Regions from separate parts of the Arthrobacter sp. K4-10C genome, predicted to be linked through region 3. Evidence: riboswitches for the same ligand, from Rfam matches in the RefSeq annotation. Region 3 holds a riboswitch; each other region holds the start of a gene.

Region 1 (6,626 bases), on a different contig from region 3:
CGACGGCGAGTCGTCGTTCCTGGGCACACCCCTCCCCACGGATGATCCGGACAACTACTTCATGGGTGCCGCAGCATCCGCCGTGGCCACGTTCCTGTTCCTCTTCCTCGGCGCTGCCTGGCCGGCGGGCAGGCGGGCGTCGCCGCCCCGCCGTCCCGTTCCCCATCGGCGGGCTGCCGCAATTTCCAGGCCGGCCGCCAAAGGCACGCCGGCAAAGGGCACAGCAGCCAGGGGCGCTGCGGCGAACGGCACTGCGGCTCAGCGCCGCTCCGGATCACGCGCACCGGCACGCCTGCCCGCACCAGCCAAGCGCCCGTCGTCGTCCTCTTCGCCGGCGCTCAGGCCCGCACCCAAACCTGGTGCCGGTTCCACCCGGCGACGCTGACGCCGCCCTCCAGTGGTGAGCACCGCGGTCGCCACCCCACCCAGGAGCAGCAGCCCGCCAGCCAGCTCGGGAGGTGTCGGCACCTCCCCCAGTGCCAGCCAGGCGGCTGTCATGCCCACGACGGGGACCAGCAAAGTAAACGGCACTACGGCCGACGACGGATGGCTGGCCAGGAGCCGGTTCCAGATGCCGTAGCCCACAAGCGAAGCAAAAACGGCCGTGTAGAGCGCAGTCAGGATAGTGGCTGCCGGCAGACTGGTGAGCGTGGCGAGGACGGTGCCCGGGCCGTCCACGAGCAGTGAAAGCGCGCTGAGGGGCACGGGAACCACCGCCCCGGACCAGACCACCAGGCCGAGTCCCGAGGCCGCCTTCGCTTTCCGGGCAATGACGTTTCCAACAGCCCAGGACAGGGCCGCTGCCAGTACGATCACAAGCGGCAGCAGCGGTGCCACGGCGCTCCTGCCCACCGCCACGACGGCGAGGCCCGCCACGCCCAGGACGACGCCGGCCAGCTGCCGGCGGCTCGGCCGCTCACCCAGGAACCCGGCGGCCAGGAGGACGGTCAGCAGCACCTGGGCCTGCAGCACGAGCGACGCCAGTCCTGCCGGCATCCCCAGGGCCATGGACAGATAGAGGAGGCCGAACTGGCCTGCACTCATGAAGAGCCCGACGCCGATGATTGCCTTCCAGCTGACGTCCGGTTTTCTGATGAAGAAGATCCACGGCAAAACCACCAGGACGAAGCGCATGGCCACGAACAGGAGCGGGGGCACATCGGCACCGCCCGGGTGCAGGCCGATGTCAATCGCCACGAAGTTCAGGCCCCACAGCACGGCCACCAGCACTGCAAGCAGGGAGTCTCGGAGGTTCACGCTCCTACTCTGCCAGAGCCGGGGCTAGTGGGCGCGGGGCACCTTGAACCTCGTGATCCTGGCATCCTGCCCGTCCAGCTCCGCCCACGGCTTCTCCGTCTCGAGCACCGTGAGCGCGCTGGTGGGAAACCGGGTGGCTGCGTCCATATAGGCGTCGTGGTCGGAATCGCGGGAAGCCAGGTGCATGGCCAGGTCCTGCACGCCTGGCAGGTGGGAGATCAGCATGAGCGTGGTCACCGTATCCGGGACGTGGTTGATGACCGAGAGCATCCGAAGGGCCGAGGCGGCGTAGAGCCCGTCCTCCAGCTTCGGAGTGGGTGCCTTGTCCCCCAGTTCGGAACACACCCAGGTGCAGGTCTGCCGCGTGCGCAATGCGCTCGAGCAGAGGATGAAGTCCGGGACGATGTTGTGCTTGAGCAGCCAACGCCCGGCCAGCGGCGCTTCCCGGTGCCCGCGTTCCTCCAGCGGCCGCTCATGATCGGGCACGCCGCCCGGCCAGTCGGCCTTGGCATGGCGCATGATCACAAGCCGTCGAAGATGGTGCTCCCTCATGCCCCAAGCTTAACGAACAAGCGCCCGCCCCCAAGGGGCGGGCGCCTGCCAGGCGGTACGGGTCAGATTGAGTACTCCGGAGCGGCCCAGACCACAACTTCGGGGTGCTCGTAGAACCGGTAGCCCTGGCCACGGACGGTGCGGACCGTGTTGGCCAGGCGGCCCAGCTTGGAGCGGAGGCGGCGGATGTGGACGTCGATGGTGCGCTCGTTAGGCACTTCCTCGGCGTTCCGCCACAGGCCTTCGAGCAGTTCGTCGCGGCCCACGGTGCGGGTGCCGTTCTCCACCAGGTAGTTGAGGAGTTCGAATTCCTTGAACGTCAGGTTGAGCGATTCGCCGTCGAGGTGGACCTCGCGGCGGGCAAGGTCAATGAGCACGCCGGACGGGCGCGGTTCCTGGGGCTGCTGCGGGCGCGGCGTCTCGGTGCGCTGGCGGGAGTTCACGGTGGGGTCGCCGAAGGTGGAACGAACGACGTCGAGCGCGGAACCGGGGGTGCCGGCAGGGGCAACCGCAACGGCTGCGTAGCTCTCAGCACCGGTCACCAGGGACTGGGCGTAAGCGCGGATCTCCTGGGCGAGCTTGGCGATGGAGGTGCCTGCCGCCGCGGCAGTTTCCTCGTCAATGCCCATGTACAGGACGAACCCGCGGGCCACGTTGTCGTTTGCTACGGGGCGGACGGCGTTGGGTCCGGCCACCACAGGCGTGGGTGCAGTGACAGGTGCGGAGTCGGCCGCGGGAACGGCGCGGAGCTGCCCGTAGGAGTTGGGGTTGTAGCCCTGCGGCGCGTAGCCCTGGGCGGGAAAGCTGCTTCCGGAAGAAGGCGAGAGCGACGGGCGGGGGCCAAAGCCGGGACGCAGGCCGGAGGGCTGGCCGGCCTTCGCGGCGTTGCGGACAGAGATGTGGACGTATCCGGATGCAACAGACATGGATTGCTTACCTCAATGTGAATGGCCGCCATCGCGGCTCGAATGCTGGGTTTTCCCGCAATGCGAACTGGGGAGGGGCGCCCGACGCTGGGCTGGGGGGCGAATGCCTAAGAACTTCGAAGGGTGGAGAAGGTCAGGCGTGCATTCGACAACAGCGCATGTCGGCAGCAGCTGATGTGCTGGGCCAATATTCTGCGGCTGCAGGTGCTGTTGAGTTCTTGTTCACATTGGAAGTGTGCAGCGTAACAATGGCAACTTGCAAGTAACAATGGACCGGATCGTCCGAATAGTGAGACGAAATGCTCTATTGTGGCGCAGATCACGATTCTGGAAGAAGCGAAAGAATAACGTTCGTTATCCGTTCTGATGTCTAAAAAGGCCCCTTCTGCCGAACGTTATTCGGCAGGCAAGCACTCAGGATTCCTTTCATTCAACTGAGTGCGAAATGCCAAAATCACTCCCCATGCCGTGGGACTGTGTCCAGCGGCGCGCGGAGCGGGACAAGAAAATCTTGCCGACAGGCCGGTGGGACCGGCTTCCTTGCCCGTCCAGCGTCCTGCGCCGGGGATTCACAGCCTGGTCACAGGAACCCCATGGCCAGGCTATATCCAACGATTGGAGAGTTGCCTCACGGCCACTTCGCACTCCATGACCAACAACCTCCCCCAGCAGCAGAAGGTACCGGCGGCCCGGGCTTGTCCATTCTGCAATCAGTGATTGAGGCTCACGGGACGGGTAACGGTAGCATCACGGCCGGGCCGCACCGCGTTTGCCCTGCAGCTGCCAGTGAGACCGTCGTCACTGCAAGCCGACGCGCCGTGGTCGTGATGTCCGTTACCTAAATGTGACTTAAGCGCCCGGTTCCTGTACCGTCGATTAAGTACGGTTCCCGTTCGGGCCGTGTATCCGGATGACGCCAAACTCTGCCACTTCCCGGATTCCGAATTGATCGAAGGCAGAGGCGGGGGACCCACCGTCCCGGGTATTGACTGCCCTTGGGGTTAAGCCAGCACGTGATTTTTCCGTGTGGCCGGATGCCCTCATCCGAACCCGACAGCTAACTCCGCAGGTGTGAGAGGCGATTCACCATGTTCAAATTCCCGGTAAAACCGCGGCCAAAAAACGGCTCCGACAACGACGCCCAGCGTCCCGAAGGCAGTAAGTTCACCCTGGGCCAACGCGCCGCAGTCCTCGTGGCGTCCGGTGCACTGCTTGTGGGAGTAGGCGCCGCAGGCCAGGCAACGGATGGTTTGATTCCTGCCGCATCAACCTCGAACACTGCGACGGCCGAGTCCGATGCGCAGATGAGCATCGAGAAGAGCGAGATCCGGTCCAACCCGGCCGAGTCCCCTGCTCCCGCTGAAATCAACGTTGTTCCACAGGCCGCCGAACCGGCCCCGGCGCCCGCACCGGAGCCAGCCCCCGCCGCGGAACCTGCTCCGGCACCCGAGCCTGCGCCCGCACCCGAGCTGGCCCCCGTCGTCGCGGTCAACGACCCCGCCGGCGCCCAGGCCTACGCCGCAGGGCAGCTCGGTTCCTACGGCTGGGCGCAGGACCAGATGCAGTGCCTGGTGACGCTGTGGACCAAGGAATCCGACTGGACCACCACGGCCACCAACCCCAGCAGCGGCGCATACGGCATCGTGCAGTCCCTGCCCGCCGAGAAGATGGCGAGCGCCGGTGCGGACTACCTCACCAACTACCGCACGCAGATCAACTGGGGCCTGAACTACATCAAGGAGCGCTACCAGTCCCCCTGTGGCGCGCTGAACTTCCACCTGTCCAACAACTGGTACTGAGCAGCCCTGCTGCCGCTGATTCTCCCCGGCCTTCGCGCATCACAGGCGTGAAAGCCGGGGAGTTTTCCTGTTAAGAGTCCCGTCCCGGGATGTACTGCACGGCCCACCTGTTACCGTCCGGGTCTGCGAAGTAGACGAAGTGGCCCCAGTCCTGCACGTCCACGTCGCTGACGTCCACGCCGTTCTCCTTCAAATGGCGATGCGCGGCCTCAATGTCGTTGACAACCAGCTGGAGGTTGGATCCCGTACCCGGAGGGGCGTCCGTAAGCCCTTCTCCGATGCAGATCGAGCAGGCGGAGCCAGGCGGGGTCAGCTGGACGAATCGGATGGAGTCGGTGGGCCGCTGGTCGAAATCGGCGTTGAAGCCCACCTTGTTGACGTAAAAGTCCTTGGCACGGTCCACATCGGACACAGGGACAAACACAAGTTCAAGTTTCCAGTCCATGGGCACAGGCTACGGGCGGGCCGCCGAATGCGGAAGACTCGCCCGGCCGGTTCAGCCTGCGATGCCGTACAGGCGGTCGCCCGCGTCCCCGAGTCCCGGGACAATGTAGGACTTGCTGTTCAGCTTCTCGTCGATGGAGGCCAGGACGATGGTCACGTTAGCGTCCGAGAGTTCCTCCTCCAGCTTGGCAAGGCCTTCGGGTGCGGCCAACAGGCAGATGCACGTGACGTCCGAGGCGCCGCGCTTGAACAGGAACTTGATGGCTTCCCGCAGGGTTCCGCCAGTGGCTAGCATCGGGTCCAGGACGAAGATCTGCCGGTCGGTGAGATCCTCCGGGAGACGTTCGGCATAGGTGATGATGTCCAGGGTTTCCTCGTCCCGGGCCATGCCCAGGAATCCCACTTCGGCGGTGGGGACCAGCTTGGTCATGCCCTCGAGCATTCCCAGGCCGGCGCGAAGGATGGGGACAACCAGGGGGGTGGGTTTGGTGAACGCGGTACCCACGGTGGTGCTGACCGGAGTCTCGATGGTGACGGGTTCGGTGCGGACCTCGCGGGTTGCCTCGTAGGCCAGGAGGGTCACCAGTTCTTCGGTCAGCTGCCGGAACACCGGAGACGGGGTGTTCTTGTCCCGCAGGACGGTGAGCTTATGGGCGACGAGCGGGTGGTCCACAACGAGAGTTCGCATTCGTCAAAACTATCACCCGGCGTTATCGGTCCCGCGCCCGCCGTGGCCGTCGTGATGCATGGCCTCGGCCACCACGTCGCGCACCACGGGATGCTCGAAATCTGGTGCCGGTCCGGCGTGTTCCTTCCGCCTGGTCAGATGGAACAGCCGGTGGGCAAGGATCACCATCGCCACCCAGGCCAGGCCCAGCAGCCAGCCGGCCATCACATCCGTCAGCCAGTGGTGCCCCAGGAACACCCGGCTCAAGCCCATGGCGATGATAAAGATCACGCCCGCCGTGATGGCCGTGATGCGTACCCAAAGTTTGTAGAACTGGAGGCACAGGATATACAGCAGCACACCGATCACCACCGTGGTGTTCAGGGTGTGGCCGCTGGGGAAGGACGGCGAGGTTTCATAGGGCGGCACTGCCTCCGAATGGTCGGGGCGGGACCGGCCGACCAACCGCTTGCTCAGCGTGGTGGCCGTGGTGGACACGGCGGCGGCGCCGCCAACCAGGATGACGGGCCGCCACGACCTGCTCAGGAACGTCAGCCACGCGGTCAGGATACTCGCGAGGATGGGCATCCCGATTCCGCCGCCAATGTTGGTGAAGCCGGTGACGAAGGCGTCCGTTTCCGGGTTCCGCAAGGACTGGAAATAATCGAGGGCGGGAATGTCCAGGCTTGCCAAGCCTTCCTCATCCACCACGTCCGAATACACTTCGGCGCCCAGCAGTGCCATGGCGAGCACCAGGGCGCCGCCGATGATCATGGTCAGCCAGAGGGCGGCATAGGGTTTGAACCACTTGTCCACGCGGTCTCGGACGGTGCTCATTCTGCCTCCCAGCAAGTTGCGTCACGGGCCCTGGGTATCCTTCGAAACTATCATTGAGCCATGGTCTCCGCTGGGAAACACGACACGTGGATGGGTCTCGCCCTCGCAGAGGCCCGCCGCGCCCTGGACACCGCGGACGTGCCG
Region 2 (6,626 bases), on a different contig from region 3:
AGTGCCACCTTCCGCTTCCGCTCCTCCTCAAGCAGGACCCGGAACCGCTCAAAATCTGGCATGGGGAAAGCCTAGCGCGGGCTCAATACCAGTTCCTGGCTACGGAATGGTCCCAGGCCGCGCAGGGCGTACGGTAGCGGTCCCGGATGTAGCCCAGGCCCCACTCGATCTGGGTGCGGTAGCTGGTAAGCCAGTCGCTGCCGGCGCTCCCCAGCTTGCCGGGCGGCAGTGCCTGGGGTATTCCGTAGGCACCGGAGTAAGGGTTGGTGGCGGTGGTGAGCCAGTTGGATTCCTTGGTCCAGAGCTGGGCGAGGCACAGGAACTGGTCCTGGCCCCAGCCGTAGGCACCGAGGCGTCCGGAGGCATACCCCTTAGCCGCGGCGGGGTCGTTGACGGCACCGCCGGGAACGGACGGCACGACGACGGGCGGCGGGCTGGGGACCACGGGTGCGGGGGCCGCGGGGACGGGGTTTGCAGGCGCCGGGTTGGCGGGGGGCGCTGCAGGTGCCGGATTCGCGGGTGCCGGAGGATTCTGCGCTGCTGCGAGTGCCGCCTTTGCTGCTTCATCCGCCTGGCGGCGCGCCTGCTCCTCCGCGGCGGCGCGCTTGGCCTCCTGCGCGGTCTCGTAGGCGGCCAGGGCCGCCTGGCCTTGCCGGTACTCCCACTCCAGCGCCGCCGTCGTGCCCTTCAAGGACGCAAGCTGCGCGGTCAGCTCTCCGCTGTGCCGCTGCTCTTCCGCTACCTGGCGCACCATCGCCGCCTGGGCGGAACGGGCAGCATCCAGCTTGGTTCTTGCCGCTCCGGACAGGCGCTCACGTTCTGCCCTGGCGGCCTTTTCCTGCTCCGCCAGTGCGGCGGTGCTTTTGCCGGCGGCGTCTGCCTTGCTGACAAGGTCCGCGGCCTTGCCACCAACCACCTCAATGACGTTGAGCCCGTGGATGCTGTTGTTCTCCAGGGCGTCCAGGGCCACAAAGAAGCCCATAGTGGTACCGCCGGTCTTGTATGACTGGGCTGCCAGCGCGCCGATTGCCTGCTGGTGCCGCCTCAGCTCGGCATTGGCCTGGGCCGCCTGCCCGGCCAGGGCATCCACCCGGGCTGTGGCTGACTGCACGGCGGCGTCCGCGGCGGCGTAATCGGCAGCGGATGACACGGCCGCAGCGCCCAGCAACTCGGACTGGGATTGCAGGCCAGCCAGCAGGTGGTCGATCTTCTCGATCTCGGCCGCCTTCCCGGCTTCAGACTGCTGCGCCTTCTGCACGTCCTCCCAGGAGGGGTAGCCTTCCGGCGGGGCCTCGGTCGCGGCAGCCGGAAGCAGCGCGGCCGAACCGGCCAAAGCCAGTGCAAGCAGCCCTCCCAGCACCGGATGCTTTATCGTGCTTCCAAACAGGCGCATAGCTCCGAAGCCTACCGGTTTCAACGAGGGGTTGAGGGTTGGCGGCGGCACATCGTTATGCACCGGAAACCGGGGGCGCGCGGGCACTGGCGGGTCTACGATTGATTCACCGCATTCCACTGCGAGGCAGTGGACATCTGTTGGGAAGGTCGCGGTCGCAGTGGTTCGAAAAATGTTTGGAAACCGGCATCAGTCCGACGAGCCGGCAGCCGCATCGTCCAAGGTCCAATCCGGGTACCGCCGCCGCAGCTGGCTGCAGCGGGAGGACGACGCCATCAGCCACGGTTCAAGCAGCCTGTTCTTCCTGGCCCATGACACCCCTAACGCTCCGTCTGTGACGTGCATCCAGGGGCACGACGTGGATCGGGGCGAAACAACCTGCCACCTGGGGCATCCGGTCGGCTAGGGCACGCGCTCAGGGCCAGATGACGCGCTTGCCAGCGCGGCGCCACATGGGGTAGCGCCCGCCCTCTTTCGCGCCCCTTTTCAGGCCATGCAGCCGCGGATGGGCCCGGCCTTTATGACTTTGTGACATTAAATACACGACGCGCCCGCACAAATACATCTCGTGAGGTCAGCGGTGTGTAAAGGAAACATCAAGATGTTTGCTTAATACGATAGAGGCACCTCGCATGTTACCTAAACGTGACAATGCCGCTGAGGGCGGGTTATGGTCTTCTGGTGTCCCTCCCAGACGGGACATTCCCATCAGTATGCCGAGCCCTGCCACTGACCCGGGATTCAACCGCTTTCCAGCTGGCAGGGACGGGGGAACCAAGTTTCCACGGCCATCGCGGCCTTGGGGTTAAGTCGATAGTGCCTCCGTCAGTTTGGGGGTTGCTCTCGGCCGGGTATCTCCAACCCGAACCCGACAGCTCACCCCGCAGGCATGGGAGAGGCGATCTAACGTGTCAAAAAATTTCCCTACCGCCCGTCACCGCGCGACTCCGGCCCGCTCAATCGCGCTCCAGGGCTTGGCTGCTTCCGCCAAGTCCCAGGCCCGGACGCTCGGCCGACCGGTGCTCGCAGTTGCCGCTGCATCCGGCATTGCGTTCGGTGTTGGAGCCCCCGCCCACGCAGGCGTGACCGGCCCGGACACCACCGAAACAACTAACGTCCAGGCCCACAGCGCACCTGCTGCTGCAGTCGCTGCCCCGGCCGCTGCCGCAGCTAACGTACACACCGTCGTTTCCGGCGATACCCTGGGTGCCATCTCGGCGGCCCACGGCGTCAGCCTGAACGATGTCCTGGCCGCAAATGGCCTGGACATCTCCACCATCATCTACCCGGGTGACCAGATCACCATTCCGGGTGCGGGCCACGCAGCACCTGCTGCCGCTCCGGTCCAGGCTGCTGCCGCTCCGGCGAACACCGGCATGAACCTGTCCTACGCGTCCACCGCAGCTGCTCCGGCCCCGGCTCCCGCCCCGGCCCCCGCCGCTGCCGGCACCGGCACGGGCGCAGCCATCCTGGCCTCCGCGTACGGCCAGCTTGGTGTCCAGCAGGACTGCACCGCGATGGTGGAGAAGGCCCTCCGGTCCGTTGGCAAGTCCGTCGGTGACCTGGCTCCCGGCCAGTTCTACCAGTACGGCTCCGTGGTGGGCACCCCGGCCCCCGGTGACCTGGTGATCACCGCCGGCCACGTGGGAGTCTTCGCCGGTAACGGCCAGGTTGTCAGCGGTGGCGTTGACGGCTTCAAGACCGAGGTCCACTCCCTCAGCTGGCTCAGCGGCGCTTCCTTCGTCCGCGTGGCGTAGTCACCGCGTACAACTGAAGCAGCGCAGACAAGGGCGGCAGCCGGGATTAACCCGGTTGCCGCCCTTGTCCGTTGATGCGCGTTGCGTACCCTGCCCTGCCGGCCCGCCCGGGCTAGGTCCCGCAGAACGTCATGTACTCGCCGAAGTCTTCAGGCGCGCCTTCGGTGTAGCGCTCCAGTCCGGGGCGCTCGTCATAGGGGGCACTTACGGCTTCAAGGAGCCGGGTGAACGGGTCCAGGTCCCCGCCGGTGGCGGCGGCGAGCGCCTCTTCCACGAGGTGGTTTCGCGGAATGTACAGCGGGTTCACCCGGTCCATCCGGTCAGCGTCGGGATTCAGGGACTGCCAGCGTTCAGCCCAGGCATCGAATGCGGCGAGGTCCAGGACCATGCCGCGCACGGGGCGGACGTTGCCTCGCGCTGCCTTACCAAGGTTGCGGAAGAACTGGGTATAGTCCACGGGGCCGTCCTTCAGAATAGCAACCACCCCGTCCACCAGTTCGGATGCGGCTTCGGCCTGGGCACTTCCGGGCTCGCTGTGCGGGAGGCCCAGCTTGGTTTTCATTCCGGTGAACCAGGCGTCACTGTACTGCCTGCGGAATTCGCCCAGTGCCTCCACAGCGGGGGGAACGGCCTGTTCCTGGTCCTCGTTGATGAGCGGGAGGATCGCCTCGGCGAGCCGGGCCAGGTTCCATTCGGCGATGACCGGCTGGTTTGCGTAGGCGTACCGTCCGCCCACATCGATGGAGCTGTAGACGGCGGCCGGGTTGAACGCGTCCATGAAAGCGCACGGCCCGTAGTCGATGGTCTCGCCGGAGATGGTCATGTTGTCCGTATTCATGACGCCGTGGACGAAGCCCACCAGCATCCATTGCGCCACCAGGGATGCCTGCGCGGACACCACTGCCCCGAAGAGCGCCAAATAGGGATTCTCGGCCTCGGCCGCAGCGGGATAATGCCGGCTGATGGCATGGTCGGCCAGGCGGCGCAGGAGTTCCAGGTTGTCCGTGGCCCTTGCATACTGGAAACTTCCCACCCGCAAGTGGCTGCTGGCCACGCGGGCCAAAACTGCTCCTGGCAGCATGTCATCCCTGCGCACCGGCCGTCCGGTGCCCACGACAGCGAGCGACCGGGTGCTGGGAATGCCCAGCGCGTGCATTGCCTCGCTGACCAGGTACTCCCGGAGCATTGGTCCGACGACGGCGCGTCCGTCGCCTGCCCGCGCAAAGGGCGTGCGGCCGGAGCCTTTGAGGTGGATGTCCCGCAGGTGGCCCCTGGTGTCCACGATCTCGCCGAGAAGAAGGGCGCGCCCGTCACCGAGCAGGGGTGAGTAGCCCCCGAACTGGTGCCCGGCATACGCCTGGGCCACCGGCGCCGCACCCTCCGGCACATGGTTGCCCAGGAGGAGGCGTACGCCCTCTGGGCTGCGCAGGTAGCCGGCGTCGAGTCCGAGCTCCTCCGCCAGCGCCTCGTTGAGGACCAGGAGCTGAGGTTCCGGTGCTTCCTCCGCCCGCCAGGGAACGGCCATTTCTGCCAGTTCCCTTGCGAACCGGCTGTCGAAAGTTACCGTCGATTCTGCAGCGGCAGTCATGTGTTTACCCTATCCTTCTCATTGGTGCGCCGGTTGATCAGCCAGGTGACCAGCCACAGGACCACCCCGAGGGCCATCAGCCCGCCGGCTATCTGGTACTGGATCTCGTTCCGTCCCACCCATGGTCCGGCAAGGAAGCCGCACAGGATGGCCGCCACCAGGGGCAGTGGACCGGGCGAGGTGAAGAATACCTTGCGGTTGGGGTCCCGCTTCCGCCGCAGCACCAGGCAGGCCACGTTGACCACGGTGAAAACGCACAGCAGCAGGAACGCCGTGGTGCCGGACAGGTTGGCCACAATGTTGCTCTCGGGATCGCTGGTCACGTAGAGGATGAGCCCCAGGGCCAGGATGGTGGAGAAGGCAATGCCTGCCCAGGGGGTGCGGCGGACCGGCAGGACTTTGCCCAGCGGACGCGGCAGGACGTGCTGGCGGGCCATGCCGTAAATGAGCCGGCTGGCCATGAGCATGTTGATCAGCGCAGTATTGGCGACAGCGAAGACTGCCAGGAACGGGAAAACCCTGTCAATGGGGAAGTCCGGGGAGCCTTTGTGCACCACTTCAAGGAGCGCCGCACCCTCGGCCTCCCGGATTCCTTCCAGCTCGGTGGGTGTGAGCACACTGACCACGGATACCGCCACCAGCATGTACAGGAGCACCGCGATGCCCAGGCCGGTCAGCATTGTCCGGGGGAAGATCCGCTCCGGATTCCGGGTTTCCTCCACCATGTTCACGGAGTCCTCAAAACCCACCATGGCGAAGAACGCGATGGACGTTGCGGCCGTAACGGCGAGGAACATGCCCTTGTCCTGGTAGTCATTGAAGACGAAAATTTCGCCGGGGTTGCCCGTGCCTTGGGCCATGACGAAAAACCCCACACCGATCACGATGCACAGCGCCACCATCTCCACCACGGTGAGCACCACATTGAACTTGACGCTCTCCCCCACACCGCGGAGGTTGATGGCTGCGAGGATGAGCATGAATGCGAGCGCCACGGCGGTGATGACGCCCCGTCCGGGATCGCCCATGACGCCGTTGACTTCCAACCCGCCAAAAAAGTTTTGCGCCAGGACGTTGGCCGAGGTTGAAGCGCTGGTAATGCCGGAGCAGACCACTGCGAAGGCCACCAGGAACGTGACGAAGTGAATACCGAATGCCTTGTGCGTATACAAGGCGGCACCGGCGGCCTGGGGATACTGCGTGACCAGCTCAAGGTAGGAGAACGCGGTCAGCGTTGCCACCACGAACGCGAGCAGGAACGGCAGCCAGACGATGCCTCCCACCGTCCCGGCCATGGTGCCGGTCACCGCGTAGACGCCGGCGCCAAGGATGTCCCCCACGATGAACAGCAGGAGGAGTTTGGGGCCCAGGACCCGCTTGAGTTCAGGTTCCTTGCCTTCGGGAGTTACGTCATACACTTCTTCTGAAGTTGCGCTCATTAGTGACCTCCACAGCAGATGGGGCGGCGTGGCTTGTAAGGGCCCTGCCCCCGGAATTTCACTCTGAACCTCCCGCCCAACTTTGGCAATAACCTCATCGCTGCGCCTGCTCGCCTGCAGGGACGGTGGTAACAGGCCACCGCCGCCGCTGCGGAAAACCAATGCGCTGCAGGTCGGAGGCAGCCAGCACCGTTGCCTTCCCGGCACGTGCGGCTGCCTGCCCGGCGAGGGGCGTTACGTCGTCGCCATAGCGTGACGAGAAGTGCGTCAGCACGAGGGTGCCGGCGCCGCCCCGGCCAGCCAGTTCCCCGGCCTGCCCGGCGGTGAGGTGGCGGTACTGGCGTGCCAGCCCCGCGTCGTCGTCGCTGAAGGTCGACTCGGCAACAAGCAGATCGACGCCGTCGGCCAGTTCGTCCGCGCCCGCACACATTGCTGTGTCCATCACGAAG
Region 3 (6,626 bases):
CCGCCGCCAGGGACCTCGCCCCGCTGGTGCAGGACCTGGTGAGTGTGCTGGACAACCTGTCCGGCACGCTGTCCAAAGGCAAGTACCCGGAAGGCAACAAGGGCAAGGCCATCGCTGCTGCCCTGCGTAAGGTTGCCGACGAGCTGGACGTTTAGGCACCGATGAGTCCGGAAGCTGAACAGCCGGAGACGCAGGTGCAGGACCCGAGGGGTGCCCCACCGGCTCAGGCAGCAGGGACCTCCCCGGTCCCTGCCGCAGCCAAGAACACGGCCAAGCGCCGGGCAGGGGTGCCGGTGTGGCGTACGGGAAAGCCGGACGCCTTCCTGGCCGCCGCCGTCGAAACGGCCCGCACCGCGCTGGAGGGCATCACCGCGCCCTCGGACATCGGGCGGCACCTCGCAGCCAAGAGCGAGGGCGACCGCCTGGTCACGCACCTGTTCGAATCGAAGCTTGCCGGCTACATGGGCTGGCAGTGGTATGCGGTGGTGACTCGCAACTCCCGTTCAAAGGTGGTCACCGTCAGCGAACTGGGTTTGCTGCCTTCCGAGGATTCAATCCTTGCCCCGGAGTGGGTGCCCTGGGCTGAGCGGGTCCGGCCGGAGGACGAGCAGCAGCAGGACGAAGCTGCGGAATCTCAAGGCCCGGAATCTCAAGGCCCGGAGCCGGAAGCAACCGAGTGGACTGCGGGCGGGGAATCGGAAGGTACCCCGGCCGCAGCCAGGGATATTGCGGAACCCGATGCTGACGCAGGTATGGCAGGCTCCGACGCCGCCGACGCGGACTACACCGAAGCCGGTCCCGCCGCACCGGCCTCAGCCAGGGACGCCGGAAGAGACTAAGTACACACTTCCCCAACGTGGGACACACGAACGGCGCCGCCCAGGGAAACCCGGGCGGCGCCGTCGTACCTGGCAGAGCGCTACTTGCGCAGCTCGCCCACCACGTAATCGATGCTGGCCAGCAGCGCGGAGACGTCTGCGGGCTCGATGGCCACAAACGTGGCAATGCGGAGCTGGTTGCGGCCAAGCTTCCGGTAGGGCTCGGTGTCCACGATGCCGTTGGCCCGCAAGACCTTGGCGACGACGGCGGCGTCCACCGATTCGTCGAAGTCGATGGTGGCGATCACGTTGGAACGCTCATCCGGGTTGGCAACAAAGGGGGCGGCGAACTCGGCGGACTCGGCCCAGTTGTAGATGCGGCCTGCCGAGTCTGCCGTCCTGGCTGCCGCAAAATCCAGCCCGCCGTTCGAGTTCAGCCACTGCACCTGGGCGTCCAGGGTCACCAGCGTGGACAGGGAGGGGGTGTTGTACGTCTGGTTCAGCCGCGAGTTATCGATGGCGGTCTGCAGGTCCAGGAAGTCGGGAATCCAGCGGTCGCTTGCCTTGATCCGTGCGGCGCGTTCCAGTGCAGCGGGGGAAAACAGGCCAAGCCACAGGCCGCCGTCGGAGGCGAAGTTCTTCTGCGGGGCAAAGTAGTAGACATCGCTCTGGGCCACATCCACATCCAGGCCGCCGGCCGCCGAGGTGGCGTCCACCAGCACCAGTGCGCCCTCGTCTGCACCCGCCACCCGCTTGACCGGAGCGGACACGCCCGTGGACGTTTCGTTCTGGGGCCAGGCGTACACGTCGACGCCGGTTTCTGCCTCAGCGGCCGGGCGGGTGCCGGGCTCGGACTTGATGATCGACGAAGCGTCCAGGAAGGGTGCCTTGTTGGTGGCTGCCGCAAACTTGGAGCCGAACTCGCCGAAGGACAAATGCTGGGCTTTTTTCTCCACCAGGCCGAAGCTGGCAACGTCCCAGAATGCCGTGGAACCGCCCACGCCCAGGACAACCTCGTACCCTTCCGGGGCGCGGAAGAACTGGCTCAGGCCCTCCCGGACAGAGCCAACGAGGTTCTTGACCGGGGCCTGGCGGTGGGAAGTGCCGAGGATGTCCTTCGATGCGGCGGACAGCGCATCAATCTGCTCCTGGCGGACCTTGGAAGGTCCGGCGCCGAACCGCCCGTCCTTGGGGAGGAGATCGGCAGGAATAGTGATGCTGGGTTCGCTCACAGGGGCTCCAATTTCGGCGTGGACGCAGCTTTGGTCCGGGCGGGTGGATGGTCAAAGGCACGCAGTCGGCAATGACTGCATCGAAGGCCTTTCCCATTCTGCCTGAACAGCTGTTTCGGCGGGAACCGGGACCGTCATAGTCCGACCACTGAGACGCACTCCGGGGGCGCTTCCAACTATTCGGACTAAGTCAAAATAGGCTAAGCTAGCCAACGGACTACGTCGCGGTGAACAGCGATACGGTGGGACAACGCAAGGTACTGCGCTCGAGGAGCTGAGCTGGATGACGGATCTGATCGACACTACGGAGATGTACCTTCGGACCATTCTGGAACTGGAAGAAGAGAACATCGTTGCCCTGCGGGCCCGTATTGCAGAACGCCTGCGCCACTCGGGTCCCACGGTTTCCCAGACCATTGGCCGGATGGAGCGCGACGGGCTGGTTGTGGTGTCCGGCGACCGCCACCTAGAGCTCACCGAGATTGGACGCAAGCGCGCCACCGAAGTCATGCGCAAGCACCGCCTTGCCGAGCGGCTCCTGGCGGACGTCATTGGGCTTGACTGGGCCTACGTCCACGACGAAGCCTGCCGGTGGGAGCACGTCATGAGCGAGCGGGTGGAACGGCGTATCTACGAACTGCTGGACCATCCCACCGAGTCGCCATACGGAAACCCGATTCCTGGCCTCGCCGCACTGGGTGGACAACCGCGCCTGGCCGCAACGGATTCGGCCATGAGCCTCCTCGAAGCGATGAAGTCCTACAAACCCGCTTCCGCGGTGACGGTGAGCAGGCTGGCCGAGCCCATCCAGGTGGAGCCTGAGCTCCTGGCCCAGCTCGACGAGGGAGGCATCCGCCCCGGCGCCGCGCTCTCGCTGGAACGGGTGGGGGACTACATCTCGGTCCGGGTGCCCGGTATCGAAGGGGCCCTTGAGCTTCCGCCGGAGGTCGCCGCGCACGTCTTTGTGTCCGTCCGCTAAACTGCGGCGCTACCCCACGTGACGCTAATTACGCAAGATAACGGAATTGTTACTTTGGGGATTAAGCCCCTATAGTTGAACCAAGCGTTGATACATAAGCGTTACCTGATCCGGAGCCGAGCTCTGCCAGCGGATCAGGAGCACGAGTCATAACTGGCAGAGGCGGGGGAACCACAAGCGGCAGCGGGGGACTGCCTTGGGGTGAAGTCCGTCAGCAGCAAGCCTCTTCCAGCGAAGGAATCCCTCGGGGATATCTCTGTGCCGAAAGCTTGCTTACGGCGGACCGGGTCTTTGAACTCTCTGACCCGAATCCGACAGCTAACTTCGCAGGCTTTCCAGAGAGGAATCCTTCTTGTCCATGCAGACCTCCAGGGGGCGCCGCCGCGCGGCGGGCCCCGCTTCGGCACCGCGTGTCGTCGAAGTCATCCACACGGAGCGCCCCCGCGATCTCCACCGTGATGCGCGCCGCCGTCGGGGTCCGTTCCGGCAGGTCACGGAGTTCGCCTCAGCCAGCGGCATTGGCCAAAAAGCCGGCATTGCACTCGCCGCCACCGGCCTGGTACTCACGGTGACAGTTCCGGCCACCAGCCCCGTCATGGCCACCGATGGCTCCGGCATAGCGCCCGTTGCAGCTTCGGCAACAGCCCCGCAGCCCGCAATTTCGGCTGAGGCCGGAGCGCAGATCGACTTCAGCCGCTCGGCCGTCGTGACGCAGGCCGATCCGGACGGCAAGCTCAAGCAGCTCCTGAGTGCCCAGTCCGCCGGCGCCGTCTCCCGCGCAGCATCCGCGGGAAGCCTGGGTGCCCCGCTGGCCACCCTGGTCACCGCATCACCCTTTGGCTACCGCGTCAGCCCGATCACGGGCGGATCCGGCGACTTCCACCGCGGGCAGGACTACGTTGCCCAGTGCGGCACCTCAGTGCTCGCCGCCGCCACGGGTACCGTGACCTTTGTCGGCTGGCACCAGTATGGTGGCGGGAACCGCGTGGTGATTGACCACGGAAACGGCCTGGAGACCACCTACAACCACCTGTCGTCCTTCAATGTGACAGAGGGCCAGACGGTCTCCCGCGGCGACGTTGTGGCGCTCAGCGGAACCACCGGCGCCTCCACTGGCTGCCACCTGCACTTTGAAGTGCAGGTCAACGGCGAAGTTGTCGATCCTACCGGCTGGCTGTAGTCAAATGATGGTCCACTCTCAAATCGCTGTGACCAGCCGTGACCTGAATGTGACATTCAAGCTAAACTGCTGTACCGTCTAACTCGCGTCAACTTTTCCGAAGTTGACGCTCTTGTGCGGATTGCCTAACTCTGCCACCGCTCAAGGTCCGTTCGCATTTCATCGTCTGGCAGGGGCGGGGGAACCAATTTTGGCCTTCTTCATGAAGGCCTTGGGGTTAAGTCGCAAAGCTTCCTGGAAGCGGCGCGGCCGGGTGACTCCCATCCGAATCCGACAGCTCACCTCGCAGGCATTGGGAGAGGCTACCTTCGTGTCATCACGCCATAATTCTGCGCGCCACCGTGCGCAACCGGTTCGTACCAACCCTCTGGACGCAGTGTCCAAGGCTGTGAGTGCCAACGCCGGGACAGTTGGTCGCCAGGCTGCAGTGGTTGCAGCTGCTTCCGGACTTGTCCTCGCTATGGGCCTGCCGGCCGGCGCTGCGGACACCACCGCTGGTGTCTCGGCTTCCACCGAGTCCGGTTCTGCGCAGACTGCCCTTGCCGTCACCGCAGCACCCACCGCCACCGTTTCCTTCGAGCGCCCGGTTGTCACCACCGTTGCCGCTCCCGTCGTCCAGCGGGTGACGGTCCAGTCCACCTCCGAAGACGATGAGCCGGCCACCGCCTCCACGGCAGCGGAAAAGGTTGTGGCCACCGCCGCTTCAGCGGCAACTTCCGGTCTCGCCGCCATCGCCTACACCGGCATTGGCAGCCCGTACGTCTGGGGCGGCACCAGCCCCACCACCGGCTGGGACTGCTCCGGTTTCACGCAGTGGGTCTACGCCCAGGCCGGCATCAGCATCCCCCGCGTGAACGCGTGGACCGCCATGACCCCCACTTCCACCCCCCAGCCGGGTGACCTGGTCATGCAGAACGGTGGTGCGCACGTCGGCATCTACGTCGGCAACGGCATGATGATCAGCGCCCTCAACCCCTCCCAGGGCACGCTGCTGCACTCTGTGGCCGCCACCGGAACCTCCTCCTTCTACACCCTCGCAGGCAAATAGTTCTTGGGGCTTCGGCCCCAGGAACTATTTCTTTGCCCCCACTTTTCGCCAATTCGCCAATCCCCGTTCGGGACGCGCCGGCATACCCCCAAGATGCCGGCGCGTCCAAAACTCTCGGGCCGCCCACAGGCCCCGAGGACATCGAAAGAGAGAACTGATGACTACTCGTGCTACCGCACGGCACCGTGCCGAGGTCACCAAAACCAGCTCAATCGCCATCATCGCCAAGGCTGTGGGCGACAACGCCGGCGGCGTAGGCCGCCAGGCGGCCGTGATCGCCGCCGCCTCCGGCCTGGTCCTGACCAGCGGCATCGCCGCCAATGCTGCTGACGCCAACATCCAGCGCGACTCCGCTCCGGCGTCGGCCCTGGAAGTTGAATCGGCGATCGAGGCCCCGATCTCCGCGGCGTCCACCATCTCCATCGCCTACGAAAAGCCTGCCGTCACCACCACGCCGGCTCCCGTTGTCGAGGAAGAGCCCGCGGTCGAGGTCCAGGAAGCCGCACCGGCTCCCGCAGCCAAGACCGCCGCAGCTCCGAAGGTCACCTCCACGGTTTCGACTGCCGCCGCCCCGGCGGCACCCGCTGCTTCCGCCAGCGGCAAGGGTGCAGCCATCCTGTCCGCCGCGTACGCCCAGCTGGGTGTCATGCAGGACTGCACCATGCTGGTCACCAACTCCCTGGCCGCCGTTGGCATCAACTTCCACGACTGGCCTGCAGGCTACCTGTCCCTGGGCCGCACCGTGAGCGCCGCCGAGGCCCAGCCCGGCGACCTGATCTACTACGCCGACGGCGGTGCGGGCATGGCCCACATTGCTGTCTACGCCGGCAACGGCCAGGCAGTACACGGCGGCTACAACGGCAACCAGACTGTTGTCTTCAGCGCGAACGTCGGTTCCGGCCCGGTCTTCATCCGCGTCAGCTAGCCACCAGCATCATCGGCAGGGTTCCCGGCCGGTCGCGATGCAGTAAGGACCCCTGCCCACAAGGCAGGGGTCCTCGCTCTTTAAGGGCTCAGGTCTTAACATCTCGGTCCGTTCCACGGGGCTGTGGGGACCCCGCCCTCGGGCAGCCCGCGTGGGCTGCAGCAGGAGATCCCTGCTGTGCGCAGCAGAGGCTAATGGCCGGGCGATTAGCTGATCGTGCACTTCTTTGTTTACTCTTGTGGTGTCGATCCATAGCCCGGACATGCCGAGGGCAGCCGGCCCTCGTGCCCCTGACGGGTGCGGCCGTGAAGAGGTACGTGCATGCGCACTCTCGTTCTGAATGCTGGATATGAACCGCTGGCGGTTGTGACTTTCCGCCGGGCGCTGGTGCTTGTGCTGACGGGCAAGGCGAGCGTGGTGGCCGAAGGGGACGATCCTGTCGTG

The links. Region 3 has a riboswitch for cyclic di-AMP ahead of AC5RUU_RS17325 (M23 family metallopeptidase). Riboswitches for the same ligand answer to the same signal wherever they lie in the genome.
Region 1: another riboswitch for cyclic di-AMP. It lies ahead of AC5RUU_RS07415 (aggregation-promoting factor C-terminal-like domain-containing protein); the one in region 3 lies ahead of AC5RUU_RS17325 (M23 family metallopeptidase).
Region 2: another riboswitch for cyclic di-AMP. It lies ahead of AC5RUU_RS09180 (LysM peptidoglycan-binding domain-containing protein); the one in region 3 lies ahead of AC5RUU_RS17325 (M23 family metallopeptidase).

What each region holds. Positions count from the first base shown of each region.
Region 1 is NZ_JBNHFI010000004.1:260,161-266,786, reverse strand. Features, by position in the region: gene AC5RUU_RS07430 (EamA family transporter) at 259-1,257, opposite strand; gene AC5RUU_RS07425 (SixA phosphatase family protein) at 1,282-1,809, opposite strand; gene AC5RUU_RS07420 (winged helix-turn-helix domain-containing protein) at 1,872-2,735, opposite strand; cyclic di-AMP (ydaO/yuaA leader) riboswitch at 3,664-3,818, shown strand; gene AC5RUU_RS07415 (aggregation-promoting factor C-terminal-like domain-containing protein) at 3,824-4,534, shown strand; gene AC5RUU_RS07410 (glyoxalase superfamily protein) at 4,605-4,979, opposite strand; gene upp (uracil phosphoribosyltransferase) at 5,031-5,666, opposite strand; gene AC5RUU_RS07400 (phosphatase PAP2 family protein) at 5,679-6,482, opposite strand; gene AC5RUU_RS07395 (nucleoside deaminase) at 6,543-6,626, shown strand, end outside.
Region 2 is NZ_JBNHFI010000005.1:301,933-308,558, forward strand. Features, by position in the region: gene AC5RUU_RS09165 (TraR/DksA family transcriptional regulator) at 1-62, opposite strand, end outside; gene AC5RUU_RS09170 (aggregation-promoting factor C-terminal-like domain-containing protein) at 83-1,393, opposite strand; gene AC5RUU_RS09175 (hypothetical protein) at 1,566-1,799, shown strand; cyclic di-AMP (ydaO/yuaA leader) riboswitch at 2,130-2,298, shown strand; gene AC5RUU_RS09180 (LysM peptidoglycan-binding domain-containing protein) at 2,302-3,150, shown strand; gene AC5RUU_RS09185 (protein adenylyltransferase SelO) at 3,263-4,738, opposite strand; gene AC5RUU_RS09190 (APC family permease) at 4,735-6,177, opposite strand; gene AC5RUU_RS09195 (ribonuclease Z) at 6,272-6,626, opposite strand, start outside.
Region 3 is NZ_JBNHFI010000013.1:24,751-31,376, forward strand. Features, by position in the region: gene AC5RUU_RS17305 (cold-shock protein) at 1-155, shown strand, start outside; gene AC5RUU_RS17310 (DUF3027 domain-containing protein) at 162-839, shown strand; gene serC (phosphoserine transaminase) at 920-2,050, opposite strand; gene AC5RUU_RS17320 (iron-dependent transcriptional repressor DtxR) at 2,334-3,029, shown strand; cyclic di-AMP (ydaO/yuaA leader) riboswitch at 3,159-3,377, shown strand; gene AC5RUU_RS17325 (M23 family metallopeptidase) at 3,388-4,209, shown strand; cyclic di-AMP (ydaO/yuaA leader) riboswitch at 4,338-4,515, shown strand; gene AC5RUU_RS17330 (C40 family peptidase) at 4,586-5,257, shown strand; gene AC5RUU_RS17335 (NlpC/P60 family protein) at 5,415-6,182, shown strand; gene AC5RUU_RS17340 (HNH endonuclease) at 6,504-6,626, shown strand, end outside.